3 regions of the Paraburkholderia sp. J76 genome follow, and region 3 is predicted to be linked to each of the others. Evidence: riboswitches for the same ligand, from Rfam matches in the RefSeq annotation. Region 3 holds a riboswitch; each other region holds the start of a gene.
The links. A riboswitch is a leader RNA that binds a small molecule or an ion and turns the genes downstream of it on or off. The one in region 3 is predicted to bind cobalamin.
Positions count from the first base shown of each region.

Region 1: linked by a shared signal. The riboswitch ahead of U5768_RS00090 (TonB-dependent receptor domain-containing protein) and the one ahead of cobG (precorrin-3B synthase) in region 3 are both predicted to bind cobalamin.
Region 2: linked by a shared signal. The riboswitch ahead of U5768_RS30315 (HoxN/HupN/NixA family nickel/cobalt transporter) and the one ahead of cobG (precorrin-3B synthase) in region 3 are both predicted to bind cobalamin.

Region 1 covers NZ_CAJMZJ010000001.1:10,282-18,075, reverse strand. The annotation lists gene U5768_RS00100 (helix-turn-helix domain-containing protein) at 1-349, shown strand, start outside; gene U5768_RS00095 (glutamine cyclotransferase) at 384-1,025, shown strand; gene U5768_RS00090 (TonB-dependent receptor domain-containing protein) at 1,075-2,979, opposite strand; cobalamin riboswitch at 3,083-3,265, opposite strand; gene U5768_RS00085 (CHAD domain-containing protein) at 3,439-4,350, opposite strand; gene U5768_RS00080 (NUDIX hydrolase) at 4,584-4,952, shown strand; gene pstS (phosphate ABC transporter substrate-binding protein PstS) at 5,138-6,163, shown strand; gene U5768_RS00070 (ParA family protein) at 6,509-7,276, shown strand; gene U5768_RS00065 (tryptophan leader peptide) at 7,389-7,794, shown strand, end outside.
Region 2 covers NZ_CAJMZJ010000023.1:31,884-39,677, reverse strand. The annotation lists gene U5768_RS30330 (DUF2946 domain-containing protein) at 1-155, shown strand, start outside; gene U5768_RS30325 (TonB-dependent receptor) at 234-2,630, shown strand; gene U5768_RS30320 (PepSY domain-containing protein) at 2,644-4,134, shown strand; adenosylcobalamin (AdoCbl) riboswitch at 4,257-4,418, shown strand; gene U5768_RS30315 (HoxN/HupN/NixA family nickel/cobalt transporter) at 4,418-5,479, shown strand; gene U5768_RS30310 (substrate-binding domain-containing protein) at 5,818-6,912, opposite strand; gene U5768_RS30305 (SfnB family sulfur acquisition oxidoreductase) at 6,938-7,794, opposite strand, start outside.
Region 3 covers NZ_CAJMZJ010000007.1:229,241-237,034, reverse strand. The annotation lists gene U5768_RS16030 (sensor domain-containing diguanylate cyclase) at 1-1,201, shown strand, start outside; gene cobJ (precorrin-3B C(17)-methyltransferase) at 1,214-2,923, opposite strand; gene U5768_RS16020 (precorrin-2 C(20)-methyltransferase) at 2,911-3,642, opposite strand; gene U5768_RS16015 (precorrin-8X methylmutase) at 3,643-4,269, opposite strand; gene cobG (precorrin-3B synthase) at 4,262-5,659, opposite strand; cobalamin riboswitch at 5,755-5,944, opposite strand; gene cbiE (precorrin-6y C5,15-methyltransferase (decarboxylating) subunit CbiE) at 6,063-7,289, shown strand; gene U5768_RS16000 (cobalt-precorrin-6A reductase) at 7,286-7,794, shown strand, end outside.

The DNA.
Region 1 (7,794 bases), on a different contig from region 3:
TGGCCGCTTGCGCACGCTGTTGCGCGACGTGGCCGACATCGGCGCGACCCAGCGCGGCTTCGCGCTCGCGCCTCGTCACGCGAGCGAAGTGGTGGTGCTGGCGCGGCCTGTGGAAGAAAAGCACGCGGCGGTGCTGGCTTTTCTCGCCGATGGCGAATCGTGGTCGAGTTCGGCGCTGGCGCTCGCGCTGGGCGCGAGCCAGCGCACCGTGCAGCGCGCGCTCGATTCGCTCGCCGCGGCGAGCAAGGTGCAGTCGTTCGGCTATGGCCGCGCGCGCCGCTGGACCACGCCGCCCGTGCCCGGATTCGCGACGACCTTGTTACTCCCCGCGCCGCTGCCGGGCGATTAGGATGGACGCCTGTCCTTTCATTCGAGGAGAAGTCATGAAACGAACGACTGCCGAAATTGTCCGCGAGTACGGCCCGTTTCCCGGCATCGAGAAGGTGGGCGGGGTTTCGTACGACGGCAGGCACGTGTGGTTCGCCGTGGGCGAGCGCATTGCCTCGCTCGACCCCGAGAGCGGCCGGACGCAGCGCTCGATCGACATCGCGGCGCACGCGGGCACGGCCTTCGACGGTCAGCATCTGTTTCAGATCGCCGAGGACCGCATCCATAAGATCGACCCCGAAACGGGCCGCGTGCTCGCCACGATTCCCGCGCCCGGCGGTGGCGGCGACTCGGGCCTCGCGTGGGCGGACGGCACGCTGTGGGTCGGCGTCTATCGCGAGCGCAAGATTCATCAGGTCGATCCGCAGACGGGCGCGATATTGCGCACGCTCGAATCGAGCCGCTTCGTGACGGGCGTGACGTGGGTGGACGGCGAGTTGTGGCACGGCACCTGGGAAGGCGACGAAAGCGACTTGCGGCGCATCGATCCGGGCACGGGCGAAGTCCTGGAACAGCTCGACATGCCGCCCGGAACGGCCGTCTCGGGACTGGAATCCGATGGCGCCGAACAGTTTTTCTGCGGCGGCGGCAATAGCGGGAAGATTCGCGCGGTGCGGCGGCCCAGGCGCGAAAGTTAGGGGGGCAGGCGCGCAAGGGCTTTTGCGCACCCGCTCACAGGTCCCGCGCCTAGAACGTGTAAGTGGCCTTGCCGAACGCCGTGCGCCCCAACGTGCTGTACCCGTAGGCGGTCACATATTGCCGGTTGAACACGTTCGCAAGCGAGGCCGAAAGCGCGAGATGCGCATTGACCTGGTACGACGCGCGCAGGCTCACCGTCGTCCACGAAGGCAGGTAGATGGTGTTGGCCTGGTCGTCGAACGTCGAGCCGTTATACAGCAGCGAAACGCCGGTGCTGAGCGCGTGGAGATGGAACTCGTCCCACGTGTGATCCACGCTCAGGCTCGCCGTCTGCCGCGGGCGGCGATTGAGCCAGGTCTGGTCGCTCACGTCCTGCGGATTCAGAATGCCCACCGTGAGGCTCACCGGCGTGTACTTGCCGAGCGTGCCCTTGTACGAGAGGTCGAGACCCTGAATGTGCGCGCGGCCCACGTTCACGGGCAGGAAAGTCTGCGAGTTGTACGTGATGAGGTCGTGCACGCGCGTGTCGTACACGGCCGCCGTGAACGTGCCGATCGACGTGGTCGCATCGAGCGCGGCCTCGACCGAGTTGCTGCGCTCGGGCAGCAGGTCGGGGTTCGAATAGCCCGGATAGTACAGATCGTTGAACGTGGGCAGGCGGAATGCATTGCCATACGAAACGCGCGCCGTGTAGACCGGTGTGATCGCCCACGAGAGCGCGGCATTGCCCGTATTCACCGATTGCCCCTGCACGATCTCGTGCCGCCCCGCCAGAAACAGCGTGACGGGTCCGAGCGTGGCCGACTGATGCATCGAGACGGCTGAATCGTTGCGCGCGGGCAGGCCGCCAGGCACATCCACGGGCAGGAAAGCCAGTTCGCGCGTGTAGTCGTAGGCGAGCTTGGTCTCGCCTTCGAGCGGCATGCCGAAGAGCGTGTGGCCCCTTTCCTGATGCGTGATCGCGGTGGAGGTGGACAGACGGGTCGAGTCGATCTCGTCGGTGGGGATCGTCGGGTCGTCCGAATAGAGGAACTGACGGTCCGTCGCGTAACCCACCGATTGATCGAACTGCGTGGTCGGCGTGATGTCGAGGTGGAACGCGACGCCGGTCGTGAGCTGGTTGTCGCGCTGGCGGTCGGTGCCTCCCGCGCTGTCGAAGGACAGATCGGAGCGATGGTAGAGCGCGAAGGTCGAGATCGACCAGTTGTCGTGCGCGTAGCCGAGGCGCGCGTCCAGATTCTGCGCGTGGTAGGGGTTGCGGCCGTCTTCGTGGCCGTAAGCGCCGGGCTGCGTTGCATCGATACCGGCCGTGTTGTAGTCGTGCAGGCCCAGCGAATACGTGAGGCCGCTCAACGCGGAAAGCGGCCCGGTCGAGGGCACCGTGCCCGACGTGCGCACCTGCGTATCGAAGGTCTTGTTCGAGCCGCCGCCGAACGACACGGTGGTCTGGTTAGGCTGATTCGACGCATGGCGCGTGAAGAGCTGCACGACGCCGCCCACGGCGTCCGCGCCGAACGAGGCGGCCGCGGGACCCGAGATCACCTCCACGCGGTCGAACGAGGCCGTTGCGAGATCGGCCCATTCGGCCGTGCCGGTGGTGACGGAGCCCACGCGTATGCCGTCGATGAACACGGCCACCTGATCGGCCGACGACCCGCGGATGCTCACGCCCGTGTACGACCCCGGCCCGCCGGTTTGCGAAACGGTGACGCCGGGCAGCGTGGCGAGCGCTTGCGCGATGCTGGGGTCGGCGGGGGAGACGCGGTCGAGGTCCGCGCGCGTGAGCACCTGGGTGGTCGCATAGCGCTGATCGAACGATTGCGGCAGATGCTGCGTGTCGCCCACGACGAGGATATTGGGCAGCGTGGTGTCGTCGTCGCTGGCGGCGGCGTGCGCGGTGTGCCATGCGCAGGCGAGCGCGGCGGAAGTCAAAACGAATTGGCGAAACTTCATGATGCGGTGGCTGGAAACAGCTCCTGTATAGGGCTGTCCTTGCAACGGGCGACCGCCGCACGGGCGGTGCTTGCGCAGTGGGGGTCCCCGCCCGCTGCGGCTGCTGTTGGACTCGGCTGATGGCAGGTCTCCTGGCTCGCGGGTCGCCGTCCGTTGCCGGCCTTCCCGGTTTCCCAGTGGCCCTCTCTGGCATGGACTCGCCGCTGACAGTTGCGGGGGCAGCCGCAGTCTTGCACTGCGTTCCCTTTTGATCCCGTCGCCGGGAACCATCAGCGCGCAAGGGTAATGGCCGCGCGTTCCGCGCGTCAACCTTTGCCGGGGGCGGTGTGGCGAAAACACCCGGTTGGGGCGGGTTTGGCCCGGGTTTGGCCTCTTCGGCAACTTACGTTGTCCTTGCGGCTGTTTTTGCGCGCAAGCGCGGCTCAACCGCGTGGCGGCGGCGCGGGTTCAGCCACAGGTTCAGCCGGATAACTCTTTTACCCTTCGCGACGCCACATGTATTCGCTGGCACTTTTTTCTTTCCAGCCACTGCAATGACTTTTCGACGATTTCGGCCGGAACGTCTTCGAATGTCGTATTGCGAATCAAGGTCTCACTGGCGGCAATATCGTTGAATTCCCCCAGCGTCTTCTGCACGGACGTCAGTTCCTTGATGGTGCGGTCGTGCCCGCCTTTGATGACCGGTTGAAAAAACTCGAGCAGATACCGCAGTTTTTTCCCTGCCTTGCGCACGTCATGGAGATTTTCCTCGCGGCCAGTTTCGCTTCGCGCGGCGCGCCTGCTGCGCTTTCGAAGCGTGCGCTGCGCGAGACGGACGCGCTTCTTCGCGAACGCGCTGATCGGCAGGTCATCGCAACAGGATTGCAGCGTGGTTTGCGCACGAAGCACGGCGTCGTTCAGAAATGCCTCGACGGCGCCGCTGTCGATCATGGCCTGGCTATGCGCCACCGCTTGCGCGCGTTTCTCGCGCACAGCGGTCACGAGCCGTTCGATGGATGCGTCCGACTTCTGCGCGGTCTCGAGGAGATCGCCTGCGATGTCCCAGTCGCGGGTACCGCCTGCCACGGCAGCCAGACGCTTGAATTCGTCGCTGGCTTGCGCGGTGGCTTCCTCGCCGAGCCACGGAGAGTACGCCCAATACAAGGCGCGGAGTTTTCGGAACGCCACACGAAGCTGATGAAACGCGTCGGGGTCGACTTCTGTCGACAGCGTTTTCGCTCTTTGCACCGCCTCGACGACCACCGGCATGGCCAATAACGAAAAGGTGCTGGCGATAGAGGACTTTCTGGTAAGTGATGCCGTGGCGCGTTGCCGGTCGATTCTGAAGAAAGTGCGCGGGCGTGGCAACGGCCAGTCACTATCCATATCCATTGCAGCCTCGAGTCCGACAAGAAATATGTGTGGCCCAAAACATACCATAAGGGCTGTCGCTAACCCGATCTTTATGACGATTTGATGAAATGTTCGAGTTCGGGTAAGTTGGCAGCCGTCGCTCACGCCAGCGGGTTGAACTTCTGACTTTCTGTATTACGATGCTTAGCTAAGTCAGGCGTTGCAATAGATATTCGTCGAGAAGCACCCCATGAACGAAATGGGAGTTCGAGTTGAAGAAACGGGCCACCGTGATTTGTCGCAGAGGTAAGCGAATTCTCCTGGTCGCGCGCAGTCAGTCGAAGTGGGCGCTCCCGGGCGGCATGTTGAAGCGCGGCGAGCATCTCATGGAAGCCGCGCTGCGAGAACTCAGGGAAGAGACCCGGCTCTCCGGCAAGGCAGCCCGGTATTTGTTCGACATTCGCGGCAAGCAGAAACACCACCACGTGTTTTCGTGCGAAATACCGAGGCAAGCCAAGGCGCGGCCGAGCAGCGAAATAGCGAGGTGCCGATGGGTTCACCTCGACGACATCTCGCGCCTCATCACCAGCGGGCCGACCAACGATATTCTTCGGCTCGTCAACCACCGGCGCAGGAAGTAGCGCCAAAGTTTTCGTGGTGAGGGATTGAATGCGCCCGGCGTTCAGTCCCGATGTAGCTGCCCGCATTTGTCCTTTTGTCCTTATTTGCCTTTCACAGGCATGCCCCACATCCCTCCCGTGTCACTCCATCGTCACGTTGCAAACGTAAGGTCCAGCGCATCAAGACCGATTTTCAGGAGTACGAGATGAGACTCAGTGTATTTGCGTTTGTCATTCTCGCGCTGGGTACGGGCATCGCGCAGGCCGCCGACATCACCGGCGCGGGCAGCACTTTCGCAGCGCCGATCTATACGAAATGGGCGGATGCCTATCAGAAGTCGGGCGGCGGCAAGGTGAATTACCAGGGCATTGGCTCGTCGGGCGGCATCAAGCAGATTCAGGCGAAGACCGTGGACTTCGCGGGCTCGGACGCTCCGCTGAAAGACGATCAACTGGCCAAGGAAGGTCTGTTCCAGTTCCCGACAGTGGTCGGCGGCGTCGTGCCTGCGATCAACGTGCCGGGCGTGAAGGCCGGTGAACTCACGCTGTCGGGCCCGGTGCTCGGCGACATCTATCTCGGCAAGATCAGGAAGTGGAACGATCCGGCTATCGCTGCGCTGAACCCGAAGGTCAAGCTGCCCGATCTCGACATCGCGGTGGTTCGCCGCGCCGATGGTTCGGGCACGAGCTTCATCTGGACGAACTACCTCTCGAAGGTCAACCCCGAGTGGAAGAGCAAGGTCGGCGAAGGCACGACCGTGAACTGGCCGACGGGTACGGGCGGCAAGGGCAACGACGGCGTCGCGGCCTTCGTGCAGCGTCTGCCGGGCGCGATCGGCTACGTCGAGTGGGCGTACGCCAAACAAAATCACATGGTGTACGCGGCGATGAAGAACGAAGCGGGCGCGGTGGTTCAACCGGGCACCGAAACGTTCAAGGCCGCAGCCGCCGGCGCGGACTGGAAGAAGTCGTTCTACCAGATCCTCACGAACGAGCCGGGCAAGGACGCGTGGCCCGTTGTCGGTGCGACCTTCGTGCTGCTGCACACCGCACAGGACAAGCCGGACCAAGGCAAGGAAACGCTCAAGTTCTTCGACTGGGCCTTCAAGAACGGCGCTTCGGCCGCCGATAGCCTCGACTATATTTCGCTGCCCGATACGGTCGTGAGCGAAATCAGGTCGCAATGGAAAGAGAAGGTCAAGGACGCGAGCGGCAAGCCAGTCGCGCCATGATTCAGGTCGTAATCACAGGTAATCACACGAAAGCACACCTGTAAGTCATCTGACCTATCCTTAATGGACGGCCCATGTTCGAACAGGAGAAACCTGGATGAAAGCTCGACGCCTCTTTGCAGCCCTCGTGGCTGTATCACTTGTCCTGGCGCTTCCGGCAACCGCGAGTTACGCATGCGGCGACGGCAGTGGTTATAACCAGTCAAACGGCACCGGAAAATAAGCCGTTACATAACGGGTAATTTGCTGCGAATACTGCTCACCCAAAATCTTTTGCACCGCCGCATCGGTTATGCTGAACCCCATCCGTTTCATTGAATTGAAGAGAAACAGGGGAGCGAAGAGATGCGGCGCGTGGTGTTCAATCAGAAGGGTGGCGTAGGCAAGTCCACAATCGTCTGCAACCTCGCAGCCATCAGCGCAAATGAGGGCCAGCGCACGCTCGTGATCGACCTCGACGCGCAAGCGAATTCGAGCCAGTACTTGCTCGGCGCGGCTTGCGCCGACGCGAAGCCCAATGTCGCCGACTTCTTCGAAACCGCGCTGACTTTCAGCTTCAGGCCCATCGACGTCACCTCGTTCATTCATTCCACCCCGTTCGAGAATCTCGACGTGATGCCCGCGCATCCCGATCTCGACACACTGCACGGCAAGCTCGAATCGCGCTACAAGATCTACAAGCTGCGCGACGCGCTCAAGGAACTCGACATGTACGACGCGATCTACATCGACACGCCGCCCGCGCTGAATTTTTATACGCGCTCCGCGCTGATCGCAGTCGAGCGCTGCCTCATTCCCTTCGACTGCGACGACTTCTCGCGCCGCGCGCTCTATACGCTGCTCGAAAACGTGAAGGAAATACAGCAGGATCACAATGCGGCTCTCACGGTGGAAGGCATCGTCATCAACCAGTTTCAGCCACGCGCGAGCCTGCCGCAGAAACTTGTCGACGAACTCGTCGATGAAGGGCTACCCGTGCTGGCGTCGCGGCTGTCGTCGTCGGTGAAGATTCGCGAATCGCATCAGCAGGCGAGGCCCGTCGTTCATCTCGATCCGGCGCACAAACTCTCGCGCGAATTCGTCGCGCTGCATCAGGAATTGAGCGGGGCCTGAAAGGCACGAGCGCGGCAAGCGCGGACATCACCGGTTTACGCCCTCGGCGGAGTGTGCAAGTATCCCTCGCAGCGAGTCGCACCGAGACTCTTGCTCTCTTGCGAGGTGCAGAATGGACTGGAGGTTCTGGAAGACGGAGAAGCGCCAGGAAGAGGCGCGCAACTGGCCCGCCGATACGCATGAATCGATACGCCAACTCCTGGGCATGTATCAGGGCGTTGGCACGCCGCCGTTCGCGAACTGGGCCGCGCCCGGCATCGCGTTTGCGCCCGAGGTCGAAACGGCCGCCCAAAATGGGGTCAAGGGATATCAGCTCGCCCTCTGGTTCTGGCTCTTTGCCGAGAAGCACGGCACCATCGCGGCGAGAATGGCGCGCGAAACGTTTTGCCTGCTGGCGGACGCGGCGCAGCCCTCGTCGGGCGATGCCGCCGATACGCTTCTCGATCAGGAAAATCGCCTGGCGCATTCCGTCGAAGCCATTGCCGCCGAGCAGCGGGCGTTCAGCCTCGAAGGCCTGA
Region 2 (7,794 bases), on a different contig from region 3:
TCGCCAATCAGCCGGCCGTGCCCTCTTTACCGGCGGCACCGTTCGTACTGCTGATGCTCGTTGCCATCGCCGCCGTGCCGGTGCTGTCCACCCGTCACACCCCGCTCGGAGCGTTCCCCTCGGGACGACCAAGAGCCCCGCCAGCCTTTTCCTGATTCCGTGACTGTCTGCCGCTTCGACGCGCCACCCGCTGGCGCGCGTAGCCGTTCGCACTACGATTCCAGGAAAATTTCATGCTGCACTTCGCATCGCGAAAGCTGCGCGCGCGTGCGCGCGGCCGGGCGCGGTTCATCACGCTCGGGCTACTGCCCCTTTCATTGATTGCCCAGGCTGCGCATGCCGCGGCCGAGACCGGTCCCAGCGCAACCCTTTCGAGCGCACCGACAGACCAGCCGGCAACGGCACAGGACCCTGCCGTGTTGCCAACCGTCACAGTCAGCGCCAGCGCGGGCGGCGGCAACGGCGGCGCGACTCCGGCCGTCGACCCGAATATGCCGGCGTCGGTGGAGACCGTCACGCCAGACCAGTTCCGCAACTGGAACGTGGTCAACACCGAAGACGTGCTGAAGTACATGCCAAACCTCGCGGTCCGCAAGCGCTTTATCGGCGACCTGAACTCGATCATCGCGGTGCGCGGCACGAGCAACTCGCAAAGTGCGCGCGGCCTTGTCTACGCCGACGGCCTGCTGCTGTCGAACCTGCTCGGCAACAGCTATTCGTTTCCCCCGCGCTGGTCGATGGTGTTCCCTGAGGAAATCCGGCAGGTCGATGTCATTTACGGGCCGTATTCGGCGCTGTATCCGGGCAATTCGCTCGGCGCGACGGTATTGATCACCACGCAAATGCCCACGAAGTTCGAGGCGAGCGCGGACGTCAAGGCATTCACGCAGCACTTCAGCCTTTACGGCGTCAACCAGAACTTCAACGGCAGCGAGGCGAGCGCGTCGATCGGCAACCGCATCGGCAAGTTTTCGTTCTTCATCGGCGCGAACCACCTCGAAAACACGAGCCAGCCATTGCAGTTCGCGACGCTCGCGAAATCGACGACGCCCGCCAAACCCGGCGACACGCCGGTGAGCGGCGCGTACTTCTACAACAACCAGACCAACACACCCACTGCGGTGATCGGCGTGAATGGCGAAGGTATCGAACACACGATCCAGGACCAGCTCAAGCTGAAGATGCAGTACGACTTCACGCCCACGGTTCAGGGGGCGTTCACGCTCGGCTACTGGCACCAGCAGTACAACAGCTCGACCTCCACGTTCCTGTACGACGCCAACGGCAACCCGGTGTACAGCGGCCGGGTGAATATCGGCGGCTACGGGTACAACATTCCGGCATCGGCGCTCGCGCCGAGCCAGGGGTGGAGCGAGAACTGGCTCTACGGGCTCTCGCTGAAAACGCACAACGCAACGGGCTGGAACGGCGAAGCCATTGCTTCGTACTACGACGTGACGAACAGCGTGGCGCGCACGGCGAATGCGGGCGGTCCCGGCAACGGCCCGGGCGTCGTCACGTTCGGCGACGGCACCGGCTGGAAAACGCTCGACCTCAAGGCGAGCTGGACGCCGCCCTCGCCGCAGGCCGGCCTGCTCAATCATGCCGTCACCTTCGGCTACCACTACGACAACTATTTCCTCGACAACGAAACGTTCAACACGGCGGCGTGGACCGATGGCGCCGCAGGCGGCTTCGCGAATGCGTTCAAGGGCCGCACGCAGACCCAGGCGGCCTACGTGCAGGACGCCTGGCGCTTCCTGCCGCGCTGGAAATTCGTGTATGGCGTGCGTTACGAGGACTGGCAGGCCTACGATGGCGCCCAGGCCGTGGGCGGCGCCTACGTGCCCTACCCCAACGCCAGCCAGAGCCACTTCTCGCCGAAGGCCTCGCTCTCGTTCGACGTGACGGACGACCTGACGCTGCGCGCGTCGGTCGGACGCGCCTACCGCTTCCCCACCGTCAGCGAACTGTTCCAGGGGCAGATCAACGGGTCGTCGATCATCAACAACAATCCGAACCTGCAACCCGAGAACGACCTCTCGAAAGAGCTGACCGCCGAATGGGCGCACTGGAACGGCCTGTTCCGCCTGTCGCTCTTTCAGGACGACGTAAAGAATACGATCTTCAGCCAGACCGACACGACGGTGATTCCCAACGTGACGAACTTCCAGAACATCGGCAAGGTTCGCTCGCGCGGCGTCGAGCTGAGCTATCAAGGCGAGGACGTGTTCGTGCGCGGGCTCGACCTCATCAGCAGCGTCGCCTACACGCAGTCGAAGATCCTCGAGAACGCCCAGAACCCCGCCACGGTCGGCAAATACTTCTACCGCATTCCGCTCTGGCGCGCCGATATCGCGGCGACGTATCACATCGGCGAACGCTATGCGCTCACGCTCGCCGCGCGCTACTCGGGCCGCGAGTACAACACGCTGACCAATACCGATACGAACCCGAACGTGTTCGGCGGCACGAGCACCTACACGGTGGCCGATGCGAAGTTCACGTTCCATCCCACGAAGGGCAGCGATCTCAGCGTGGGCGTCGACAACATTTTCGATGCCCGTTACTTCGTGTATCACCCCTACCCTGGCCGCACCTTCTATGTCGAAGGCCGTCTGCGGATGTAAAGGAGACACACTCATGTCCACTGCCGAAACTGTCGCTCGCAAGACGCCCGACGCTACCCGTGCGCAAAGCGGCCCGCCATCCGGCGCACAGCGCGGATACCGCACGCTCTGGCGCTGGCACTTCTACGCCGGGCTGTTCGTCATGCCGTTTCTCGTGATCCTCGCCATCACGGGAACGATCTACTGCTTTCAGCCGCAGATCGAACCGCTGCTCTATCCGCACCGGCTCGTCGTCGAGCCCGCAGCGTCGCCGCGCCTGGAAGTCGACGCCCTGCTCGCGAACGCGCGCGCCGCCGTGCCGGCAGGCGCGGTCGCGACGACCGCACGCATTTCGTCCCGTACGGACCGCAGCGCCGAATTCGTCTTCCGTCTGCCGGACGGTCACAAGGAAAGCGTCTATGTGAATCCCTACGACGGCGCGGTGCTCGGTACGCTCGACGTCGACAGCCGCTTCATGCAGGTCGACCGCATGATTCACCGCAAGCTGCTGCTCGGCAAGCCGGGCGAGCTGCTGATGGAGCTGGTGGCGTGCTGGACGCTCGTCATGATCGGCACCGGCCTTGCGCTCTGGTGGCCGGGAGAGAACGCCTCGCTACGCGCGGCGCTCGTCCCCGATCTCGCGCGGCGGGGCCGGCCGCTATGGAAAAGCATTCACGCCACACTCGGCATCTGGCTCGCCATCGGCGCGTTTGCGTTCGTGGCGACCGGCCTGCCGTGGACCGGCTCGTGGGGCAAGCAGTTCAAGGCGCTCGCCACCAGCGTCAAGCTCGGCGCGCCGCCGGGCTCGTGGGGCGGGCTGGCGCTTCACTCGACGGTGCCCGGAAAGCCGTCCGCGGCACACGCCGCTGCCGGCCACGAGACGTCCTCCGGAATGGAGCCGATGCCGGGCATGACCATGGACGACATGCCGCTGCCCCAGGTGCCCTGGGCGGTCGGCGCGGTGCGCGTGCCCGGCTCACCCGAAGCGGGCGAGCCCGGCGTGAGGCCGTTGCCCCTCGGGCATATCGTCGAACAGATGCGCGCGGCCGGACTCGTGGACGGCTACGACATCGCGCTGCCCACGTCGCCGCATGGCGTGTACACCGTGTCGTACTTTCCCGCAGACCCCACGCTCGAGCGCACCGTGTACATCGACCAGTACAGCGGGGCCGTGCTGAGAGACATCCGCTATGGCGACTATGGCGCTGTCAGCAAGGCCGTATCGTACGGCACGTCGCTGCACATGGGCCGTTACTTCGGTGTGCCAAACCAGATCGTTTGCGCGGCGCTGTCGCTCGGCCTGGCGGCGCTCGCCGTTACCGGCTTCGTGATGTGGTGGAAGCGGCGGCCATCGGGCACGCTCGGCGCCCCCTCCCGCGAGCGCGCCGCGCCACCGATGCGCGCATGGGCAACCGCGCTCGTTGTGCTGGGCATCGTGTTTCCGCTCATGGGCTTGACGATCGTCGCCGTCTGGCTGGTCGACCGTTTGCTATTGCGCCGCGCCGGACCGGTCGCAGCTTCATGAAGGCACGCGTGAATATCGATAGTCGCCCGGCCGATTGCGCCGTCGCGGTCGTTTCCGCGCCGAATGCGGCCAAAAGCCGACAGGAGGATCGACATTTCCATAAAGGCGCTGTATAAGGCCCTTGGTTACGCCTCAAGCGTGACGCCGCGGGAAGCCGGTGCAATTCCGGCACGGTCGCGCCACTGTGTGGACATAGGCAGCTTCCTTGCTACCAATGCCAAGTCAGACCTTGCGGTGTCATCCTCATATAAATCGTCGGGACGCGTTATCCCGGGAGTTCATGATGCTTACCCAGCTCATTCAGATATTCAACGACTCAAATTCGAAAGTTCGTAGCAAGCTGTTTGGCATCTATGGCGTACTCATCGCCATCAACGTTATTGCCTGGGTGTGGGCGCTCGTTGCGTTTCACAGGTATCCCGTGCTGCTCGGCACCGCCCTGCTGGCCTATAGCTTCGGCCTGCGGCACGCAGTGGACGCCGACCACATCGCGGCAATCGACAACGTGACCCGCAAGCTGATGCAGGAGAAAAAACGCCCTGTTGCGGTTGGTTTCTTCTTCTCGCTCGGCCATTCGACTGTAGTGATACTCGCCGCGGTCGCGGTGGCGCTCGCGACTACAGCCATCCAGAGCCGGTTCGACAATTTCAAGGAAGTGGGCGGCATCATCGGCACGCTCGTTTCCTCGTTCTTCCTGTTCGCGCTCGCGCTCATGAACTTCCTGATCCTGCGCGGCATTTATCGCGCGTGGAAGCATGTGCGCAGCGGCGGCGCCTACGTCGACGACGACTTCGACATGCTCCTCGCTAACCGGGGTCTGGTTGCACGGCTCTTTCGCCCGCTGTTCCGGCTCGTGACTCGTAGCTGGCATATGTATCCGATCGGCTTCCTGTTCGGTCTTGGTTTCGACACCGCAACCGAAATCAGCCTGCTGGGCATCGCCGCTACCCAGGCGGCCAAGGGCCTTTCGCCCTGGGCCATCATGGTGTTCCCCGTCCTGTTCAGCGCAGGCATGTCGCTGATCGACACGCTGGACGGACACCTCATGCTGGGCGCCTATGGTTGGGCGTACCAGAAGCCGCTGCGCAAGATCTACTACAACATGACCATCACGCTGGTTTCGATCATCGTCGCGGTCGTGATCGGCGGGATCGAGGCCCTTGGTCTGCTCGCGGACCAGTTCGGTCTGAAAGGCCGTGTGTGGGATACGATCGGCTCGCTGAACGATAATTTCGGCGTGCTCGGCTATATCATCATCGGCGTCTTTGCCTTGAGCTGGATTGCCTCGCTCCTCATCTATCGGGCAAGGCGCTACGACGAGGTGCAGGTCAGCACGCAGCGTTGACGGGTAACTGGCGCAGCGCCGTCGAATGCCTCGCGCGCGCTGCGCCAGGATACCTCAGCCAGATACGTCGCGGATCCACGACCTGAGCGGCGCATCACATGTCCGCCCCATACCGCCGTGCGGTACCGTTCGATGGCTGACACGGCCCGAGGAATGACGTGCGCAATCGCTCTATCGTAAGCGGCTCAGAGATAAGCTCATTCCGAAGAAGCTGGTCGTAGCCGACGCGCGCTGGCGTTCCGCCTGAACACCCCTTCCTCCCCGGTTCAGCAGTGATCCCGGACGGCTCCGGCATCGCGCACGTTTGGCGCGATACCGGCTAGCCATTCACGGGCCAATCATTGCTCCGCTGGAATCCACGGCGCGGTCGCGGCGTCGCTCGTCCGGAATGCCGGGAACTTCGTCCCGAGTTCGGCGATCGTGCGGATATCGTTCTTCACGAGATCGTCGCGCGTCACGAGCGTGGGCTTCACGACGATCTGATGCGCAAGCGGCTGCCCGGCCACTTCGATTGCCGCGGCGCGCACCGACACCGCGCCCACGACCGCGGGGTTCGTTGCGGCCGTGGCCACCCACGCGCTGTTGGGGGCGCGAATCGCCTCGATGTCGGCCGTCGAGATGTCCGCACTGTAAATGCGCAGCTTGTCGCCGAGATTCGACTCGTTCGCCGCGAGATTGGCGCCGCGCGCGAACTCGTCATAAGGCGCGATCACCACGCGGATATCCGGATGGGCGCGATAGGCGGCCGCCGCCTGATTGGCCACGGACTGCGCAATCGGATTGTCCACGGTGCCCCAGCGCGCTTTTTCCTGAATCCCCGGATGCGCGTGCTTGAACGATTGCCACACCGCGTCGCGGCGATCGAGCGGTGCGAACCCCGCAACGTAGACGTAGCCGGCGGAAAACGCGTTGCCGTTGTCCTTCACGGCCTGCGCGAGCAACAGCGACGCGAGGTCGCGGTCGCTCTGCTCGATCTGCGGGACCTTCGGGTTCGCGAGATTGACGTCGAACGCAATGACCTTGATGCCTTTGTCGAGCGCCTGCTGCACGACGTCGCCCAGCGACTCGGGCAGGCCGTGATTGACGATGATCGCGGACACGCCGAGATTGATGGCCTGCTGGATCTGATCGCGCTGCTGCGCCGCGTCCTGCCGCCCTTCATAGATGCGCAGATCGATGCCGAGCGCCTTCGCCTGCTTCTGCGCGCCAGCCTCGTAAGCCTGGAAGAAGTCGCCCTCGGAAATGTAGTTGACCAAAGCGACCTTCACGCCGCCTTTGTCGAACGGCGCCGGCGCGCCCTTCAGCGCTTCGGCATGCGCCGTGAGCGAGCCGACAAGTCCCGCTGCGCAGAGCGTGAATGCGCCAAGCGCGCGGCGCGCCGATGGCCTGCGTGACGCGCCGTTGCGAACAAGCTGGTGAATCGATGTCTTCATGACGTTCCCGTTGTGTGTGTCAGGTTCAATTCCAGGCGTGACGCGCCGGCTTCACACCGTTGAGGTAGTAATTCCCGACGAGGTGGTACTTCCAGCGCACCGGATCATGCAGCGTATGGGTGCGTGCATTGCGCCAGTGGCGGTCGAGATTGTGGACACTGAGCGTCGCCTGGGTGCCGGCCAGCTCGAACAGCTTTTCGCCTGCGAGCAACGCGATTTCCGTCGTGAGCACCTTCGCCTCTCCCACGGCGACCGAGGCGCGCGCCACGTCCTCCTCCGTCGTCGCGCCCTGCGCCGCGAGTTCGTCGAGTACGCGCGCGGCGCGTTCGAGGAGCGCCTCCGCGGCATGCAACTGGATATGCAGATGGCCGACCTCCCGGATCGTCAGCGGGTCGTCGCTGGCGCGCTCGACGCCGCTGTCGACCCACGGCCGGGTGCGCGAGCGCACGAACGCGAGCGTGTCGTCGATCGCGGCGCGGGCAATGCCCGCATCGATCGCCGCCTGGATGATCTGCGAAAGCGGACCGTTGAGCGTGGGCTGCTCGGAAACGCGATGCGCGGGCAGCACGAGACCGGCCGGCACGCGAACGTTTTCGAGCGTAACGGTGCCGCTCGCGGTGGTGCGCTGGCCGAAACCGGACCAGTCGTCGACCACGCTGAGCCCTTCCGTGCCTCGCGGAATATAGGCGAGCCATCCCCTGCGGTCCTCGTCGAGTCCGAGCACTGGCACGAAATGGGCAAAGAGCGCGCCGGTCGAATAAAACTTGGTGCCGTCGATCACGTAGTGATCCCCGTCACGGCGTACCCGTGTCTTCAGGTCGAGCACATGCTTCGTGCCCTTCTCCGAGAAGCCGTTGCCGAATCGCTTCCCGGCGAGGACTT
Region 3 (7,794 bases):
CGTGGACGCGTACGGCCATATCGTCGAATCGCAGGACGGCCGCGCGTATGCAGGGGTCAATCTGGCGGATCGGGAATATTTCACGGCGCAGCGCGAGCGTTCGGTCGGCATGTATATTTCAGACCCGATCCGCTCCCGTGTGCGCGACGGCCACTACTCGATTGTGCTCTCGCGCCGCGTGACTGAGCACGACGGTTCGTTTGGCGGCATCGTGATGCTCACGCTGCGGCTGGCGTACTTTCAGCAACTGTTCGACCGGCTCGACGTCGATTCGCGAGGCAGCGCGTTCATCATGCTGAGCGACGGGACCATGCTCGCGCGCCGCCCTTATTCGGACTACGAAGTTGGCGCGCAGACCGGACAACTGGATTACGTCCAGCCGATGCTGAAAACGAGCGGCGGCTCGTTCATTGCCACGGGCGAGGACGACAAGGTCGAACGCATCTACACGTTCAGGCGCGTGCCGCACACGTCGCTCGTTGCGGTCGTCGCGCCTTCCGTGGACGGCGCGCTCGCCGCATGGCGTCATCGGCTGCACATCTATGCGTCGATGGCGGCGATCTTCGGCGCGCTGGTCGCCGCTTCGTCGTGGCTGCTCGCGCTTTCCATGCGCGCACGCCTCGACACGCAGAGGGAATTCGAACGTCTCGCGGTTACTGACGCGCTCACGAGCCTCTACAACCGGCGCGCGCTCGACTTGCGCATCGAAACCGAGTGGCAGCATGCGAGACGCGCGGGCGAACCGCTTTCGGTGCTTTTCATCGACATCGACAAGTTCAAGCTGTTCAACGACTTCTACGGACATGCGCAGGGCGATAAAGTGCTCGCCGCCGTAGCGCGTGCGATACGCGAGGCCTGCCGCCGCGCGACCGACATGGTGGCGCGCTACGGCGGCGAGGAGTTTGCCGTGGTGCTGCCGGCCATGCCTTTCGATGGCGCCGTGACAATCGCGGAAGGGGTGCGCCAGCAAGTGGCGGCGCTGGGAATCGCGCACGAGCACAGCGAACACGGCACGCTTACCGTAAGCATTGGCTGCGCGACCTGCGTGCCGCGCGAAAACGAGGGCGCGCAGGCGCTGTTGCGCGCCGCCGACGCCGAACTTTACGTGGCGAAGCAGGCGGGGCGCAACCAGGTGAAGGCGCGCGAATTCGAGGGCGCGCCGCCCGACCCGCGCAACGCGCTGCCTACCTTGAAGGCGTGAGCGCGCGTTTCATCAGGAATCCTCGCGATACCAGCGCGGCGTATAAATCCACTCACCGCCGTCGGCGCGGGCGAACCCGCGCGTAGCCGACGAACCGACGATCACCATCGTGCGCATGTCGACGTCCGACGAGCGCAATTCCCCTAGCGTCGTCGCGCGCAGCGTCTCGCCGGGGCGGCCCACGTCGCGGCCCAGCACCACGCGCGTGTACGGCGCGCGCACGCTGCGCACGATGTCCAGCGCGCGATCGAGTTGCCAGGGCCGCGCGCGCGAAACGGGATTGTAGAACGCCATCACGAGGTCGGCTTGCGCCGCATGCAGGAGACGCTTTTCGATCACTGCCCACGGCTTCAGGTTGTCGGAAAGCGAAAGCATGCAGAAGTCGTGGCCGAGCGGAGCGCCCGCTTGCGCCGCTGTGGCGAGCGCAGCGGAAACGCCGGGCACGATCGCCAGCTCGACGGCGTGCCAGCGCGCATCGTCCGAGCCTTCGAGCGCTTCGAGCACAGCGGCCGCCATCGCGAACACGCCGGGGTCGCCCGACGAGACCACCGCCACGCGCCGCCCCTCGCTCGCCATCTCGAACGCGTGGCGGGCGCGCTGCAGTTCTTCGCGGTTGTCGGTGGCGTGGCGTTGCTGGTCCGCGCGAAACGGGCCGGCCATCGCCACGTAGGTTGCGTAGCCGACGATATCGGTGGCGCTGTCGAGCGCGGCGCGCGCGGCGGGCGTGAGAAGATCGGCGCGGCCGGGGCCAAGGCCGAGCACCGTGAGCTTGCCGCGCGCGCGGCCCAGCGCGAGCGGGTCGAGCGGCGCGGGGGCGCAGGCGAGGGCGATGCCTTCTTCGTTCGGCGCGTAACGTTCGACCTCCGCCGCAAAGTCGAGGGCAGCAAGCGTGGCTTGCGGCGTGTTCTCCGCGCTATCGACGAAACGCAGCGGCACGCCGAGTTCCGTCGCCGCGTTTGCGAGCGATGCATCGCACATATGGGCGCAAGGGGCGACGAGCGCCGCGAGCGCGAGCGGCGCGAATCCGTTTGCATGGAGTGCGCGGCGCGCGCGAACGGCCAGCGCCTCGTGCGGCGCGCCCACGGCTGCGACGATGCTGCGCGGGTGAATCACGAGGTCGTCGGCGCTGCCGTTCCACGCGTGCGCGCTCACGCGGATGGCGTGACGGGCGGTGGCGTCGCGCGGCAGATCGACGTTCTCCAGCCAGGGCGCATGGCCGTCCACGCGAGTCGTTGCGCCCGCAAGCAAATCGGAGACGAAGCGCTTGCCCTGCGCGAGGCTCGCCAGCGCATAGCCCGCGGGTGGATTGAGCAGGCACGTGCCGAAGCGCAATTCGCCGCTCGTGGTGATCGCGGGCGCGACCGCGAGCGCCGCGCCAATGTCGCGCGCCATCACGTTCACGCCGGTGAGTCCACCGAGCAGCGGCACGACGGCGCTGCCGTCTTCGGCGAGTGCGAGCACGGGCGGCTCCGCGCCCTTGTTGGCAAGCAGCGGCGCAAGGCAGCGGATCACGATGCCCGCCGCGCACAGCGCGACGACAGGCATGCCGCGCGTATAGCAGTCGCGCAGGTGTGCGCCAAGCTCGCTGAACGCGACATCGCCTTGCACGCGGCCTTGCAGCGCATGGATCTGCGCGCCCGCGTAAAGCGCCTGCACGCGCCGCGCCGTGGCGAGCGCGCCGGGCCCGAGAACGACGATGGCGGGCGGTGTCACGACTGCCATTTCATCCCCGGCATGACGAGCAGCGAGAAGTAAGGCGAAGCCATCGGATCGACCTCGTCGAGCGGGACGATGCGCTGGTTCGCCATCGTTGCGCGCTCGACATACAGCGCGCGATGCGCGAGCCCCAGTTCCGCCAGCACGCGGCGCACCTTGTCGAAGTTGCGGCCCAGTTTCATGATGACGGCGGCGTCCGCGTCGGCGAGACGCCGGCGCAGTTCTTCCTCGGGCAGCACGCCCGAGAGCACGGCGAGGCTCTGGTTGCGATAGACGAGCGGCACGCCCAGCACGGCCGCTCCGCCCAGCATCGAGCACACGCCCGGCACGACTTCGGCCTCGTAACGCGCGGCGAGCCGGTCGTGCAGATACATGTACGAGCCGTAGAAGAACGGATCGCCTTCGCAGATCACGGCAACGTCGCGTCCGGCGTCGAGATGGCGCGAAAGGATTTCCGCGGCGCCGTCGTAGAAGTCGGCGATGATCGCCTCGTACGAAAGCGGCGGTTCTAGCGCTTCGGTCGTTACGGGATACACGAGCGGCAGGCGTTCCTGCTGCGCTTCGAGGTGGGACTCGACAATGCCGAACGCGTTGCCCTTCTTGCCCTTCGCGACGAAATACGCGACCACGGGCGCGGCTTTGAGCAGACGCAGCGCTTTGAGCGTGAGCAGTTCGGGGTCGCCGGGGCCGACGCCAATGCCGTGCAGACGTCCTTTACGGATCATTTATTCGGTCTCCGAAGCAAGTGCGTTGACGGCGGCGGCAGCCATCGCGCTGCCGCCGCGACGGCCGTGCACGACGACGAAAGGCACGCCGCGATTCTGCGCCGCAAGCTGCGCTTTGGACTCCGCCGCGCCGACAAAGCCCACGGGAAAGCCCAGAATGAGCGCGGGGCGCGGCGCGCCGGCGGCGATCATGTCGAGCAGATAAAAGAGCGCGGTGGGCGCATTGCCGATGGCAACGACGCTGCCTGCAAGATGCGGCCGCCACAGTTCGAGCGCAGCCGCCGAGCGGGTATTGCCAAGCTCGCGGGCGAGCGCGGGCACGGCGGGGTCGTCGAGCGTGCAGATCACGGCGTTGTTCGCGGGCAGGCGCGCGCGCGTGATGCCGTAAGCGACCATTTTCGCGTCGCAGAGGACCGGCGCGCCGCCTGCTAGCGCGTGGCGGCCCGCCGTGCCCGCGCCTGTGGAAAACGCGAGGTCGGCGACCACGTCCACCATGCCGCACGCGTGGATCACGCGTACGGCGAGCTTTTCGAGGTCGGGGGGAATGCGCGAGAGGTCGGCTTCGGCGCGAATCGTCGCGAACGACTCGCGATAGATCGCCTGGCCGTCGCGGATGTAATCAGACATCTTGGGTACTCCGGGACCGTTGCGCGATTGCGAGCGCAGCGGCTTCGATCGTCAGGTTGCGCGCGACGAGTTGACCAAAGCGTTGGCCGGAGCCGCTTGGGGTGTCGTCGCGCTGGTACAGGTCGTAGTGGTCCGGGGCGCTCGCGAGCAACGTGAACGGCGCGCAGTGCGCGGCGGCGCAGGAACGCTCGCAGCCGGTGAGGTGGACTTCGGCGGCAGGCGGCAACAGGACGGCGAGGCGCCGGGCGTCGGCTTTCGTGTCAGCGCGGCTTTTTGCGCAACCCGTCGAGCCCGTGCAGGCGATGAGGCGCGCGAGCGGATCGGCACGCGAAACGACGAGGCCGAGCGCACGCAGGCGTTCGAGCGCGGCGGCCATCGCACGCGCGGGCACGTTGGGCAGCAGCACGCCTTGCCAGGGCGTTACGCGCAAGGTCGCGTCGCCTGCGTCTTCCGCAAGCGCGGCGAGCGCGCGCAGCGTGGGCGCGTCGATACGGCCGAGCGCGGGCTGCGCGCCCACGTATCCGCTGCCGTCGGCATGGAGTGCGTGCGCGCCCAGGCGCAGGTCGGAGGGGCTCGAGTTGCGATGCCACGTGTGCAGTGCGGCAGCGTCGTGCATCAGCGTGAAATCGCCGTGTTGTTGCGCGCGCTGCAGCAGCGCTCCGAGCGAGTGCGTTGCCAGCACGTCGCGCATACGGGTTGCATCTGCATCTGCGAGGTCGAGGAATGCATGCAGCAGCGCTTGCACCGATGCGCACACGTCGTCAGCCGCTAGCGTGCCGATTGGCCGCGCCGTGGGGCATCCCGCGAGGCCCACAGCGAAGCGCACCGTCGCGCCATGCGGCAGCGCGGCGAGCCAGATGTCGTGCGGATGTTCGAGCATCGCCATGCGCTCGGCGCCGTCCAGTTGCAGGGCGAATTTCGGCGAGAGTGCGGCGAAACGCGGCTCGCGCTGCATCATGTCGATGAGCGCGGCGGCGAGTACGGTCGTGTCGCACAAGGCATGAGGATCGAGGCCCGCTAGCGGGCTCAGCATCACGTTGCGCAATTCGTCGGCGGCGCAGGCGCGCTCGATCGGGCTCGCGACGCCGATGCCGGCGGGGCCGAGACCCGCGCCGATCAGCGCGGCGCTCAACGCGGCTTCCTCGCCCGCGAGCACGCCGCGAATCTGCACGTTGGCACGGTTCGTCAGTTCGAGCACGCCGTTCGCATGCGTCGATGCCGCATCGGCGACGGCGCGCGCACGCGCGGCGCCCAGCACGCCGCCGGGCAGACGGATGCGGCACACGCCGCCGTCGCGCGCGGCGACCACGCGCACCAGCCCCGGGCACGCGGAGGAGCGCAGCACGGCCAATGCAGCAGCGGGCGAGACGGACTTCGTTTGGTGTTTCAAGGGAATACCGGGTAAGCACCGCGCGCGAGCGGCGCGCTGCCCGCACGGTGGGCGGGAAGCGGCTGCGGTATCGGTACACCCCGTCCGATCCGGGTTTGCGCGAACAGTCGGCCGGCAGGTCTCCTGGCTCGCAGGTCGTGAACCGCATCGGCCTTCCCGGTAAAACCAGTGGCGTGGGTGGATGCGGTCTCGCTGCTCACAGTCGCGGGGGCGGCCACAGCATGCTGTGTTCCCTTTCTTGCCATCCGGAGCTGGCGCTTCAGCGCTGGCTCCGGTCTCATGCAAAGTTGCCTTAAAGGCGCCGGCGGACACGGTATTATGCCCGTTTTCACGCGCGCTACGGCCCGCAATCGGGTCGCGGGCGGGTGGCGGCATAGAGAATCAGGAAGCAGCGGGAGAGCGAATGCAGGGCACGCAGGCATGGCTGACGGTGGTGGGCATAGGCGACGACGGCTATGCGGGGCTCGCGCGCGACGCGCGGCGCGCGCTGTTCGACGCGGCCATCGTGACGGGCGGCGCGCGCCATCTCGCGATGCTCCCGCCACGCGTGCGTGCGCGCCGCGAGGCGTGGCCGCAGCCGTTCAGCGTCGATGCGCTGCTTGCGCATCGCGAATCGAACGAGCCCGTGTGCGTGCTCGCGAGCGGCGACCCCATGCTGTTCGGCGTGGGCGCAACGCTCGCGCGCCGCGTGGCGCCCGGCGAAATGCGCGTGCTGCCCGCGCCGTCGTCGCTTTCGCTCGCGGCGGCGCGTATGGGCTGGGCGTTGCAGGATACGGCGATGGTCTCGCTCGTCGGCCGGCCGCTCGATGTGCTGCGCCGCCATCTTCACGCGCGCTCCCGCGTGCTCGCGCTGAGCGCGGACGGACGCACGCCCGCGGCGCTTGCCTCGCTGCTCGCGCAAGCGGGTTTCGGTGCCACCCGTCTTGCGGTGTTCGAGCATCTGGGCGGCCCGCTCGAGCGCCGCATCGAAGGCCGTGCCGATGCGTGGCACGTGGAAGAAGCCGCGGCGCTCAACCTGGTCGCCTTCGAATGCGAAAGCGATGTGGCGAATGCGCTCGCTCGCGGCTGGACGCTCACGCCGGGCCTCCCCGACGACGCCTATCGCCACGACGGCCAGCTCACCAGGCGCGACGTGCGCGCGCTCACGCTCGCGCGCCTCGCGCCCACGCCGGGCGCGCTACTTTGGGACGTGGGTGCGGGCAGCGGCTCGATCGGCATCGAGTGGATGCGCGCGCACGCGGCTTGCCGCGCGATTGCGATCGAGGCGCATGCCGAACGTCAGCGCTTCATCGAACACAATCGCGCCGCGCTGGGCGTGCCCGGTTTGCAGCTCGTCGCGGGCCGCGCGCCCGCAGCGCTCGCAGGGCTCGCGACGCCCGACGCGGTGTTCATCGGCGGCGGCGTGACCGTGCCCGGCGTGCTCGAAGCATGCTGGGATGCGCTCGCGAGCGGCGGCCGGCTCGTTGCAAACGCGGTGACATTGCAGAGCGAAGCGACGCTCGCGGCGTGGCGCACGCAGCACGGCGGCACGCTCACGCGCATCGGCATCGGCGAGGCGCAGCCGCTGGGCGGCTTCGACACATGGCGCCAGGCGTTGCCCGTCACGCTCTACGAGGCGGTCAAGCCATGACGCCACGCGTCTTGCTGCTGGGCGGCACCGGCGACGCGCTGGCCATCGCTCGTACACTCGGCGCGCCGCACGTGTACTCGCTCGCGGGACTGGGCCGCGTGCCCGCCGATCTCGCCTGCGCGGTGCGTGTGGGCGGTTTCGGCGGCGCAGAAGGGCTCGCGCGCTTTCTCGCCGACGAAAACATCGCGCTCGTTTTCGACGCCACGCATCCATACGCCGCGCAGATCAGCGCCAATGCGGCGCGCGCATGCGACGCGGCACAGGTGCCGTACTGGGCGCTGCGGCGCGCACCGTGGCAGCCACAGCCCGGCGACGACTGGCGCGGGGTCGGCGGCTGGCGCGGCGTAATCGAAGCGCTTGCGCCGTTCGCGCGCCCGCTCTTTACGCTCGGGCGCGAACCGCTCGCGCATCTGCACGAAGTGCCGCCGCGGCAGTACTGGACCATCCGTTGCCTCGAAGCGCATCCTGGCCACGCTCGCGCCCGCATCATCGACGCGCGCGGGCC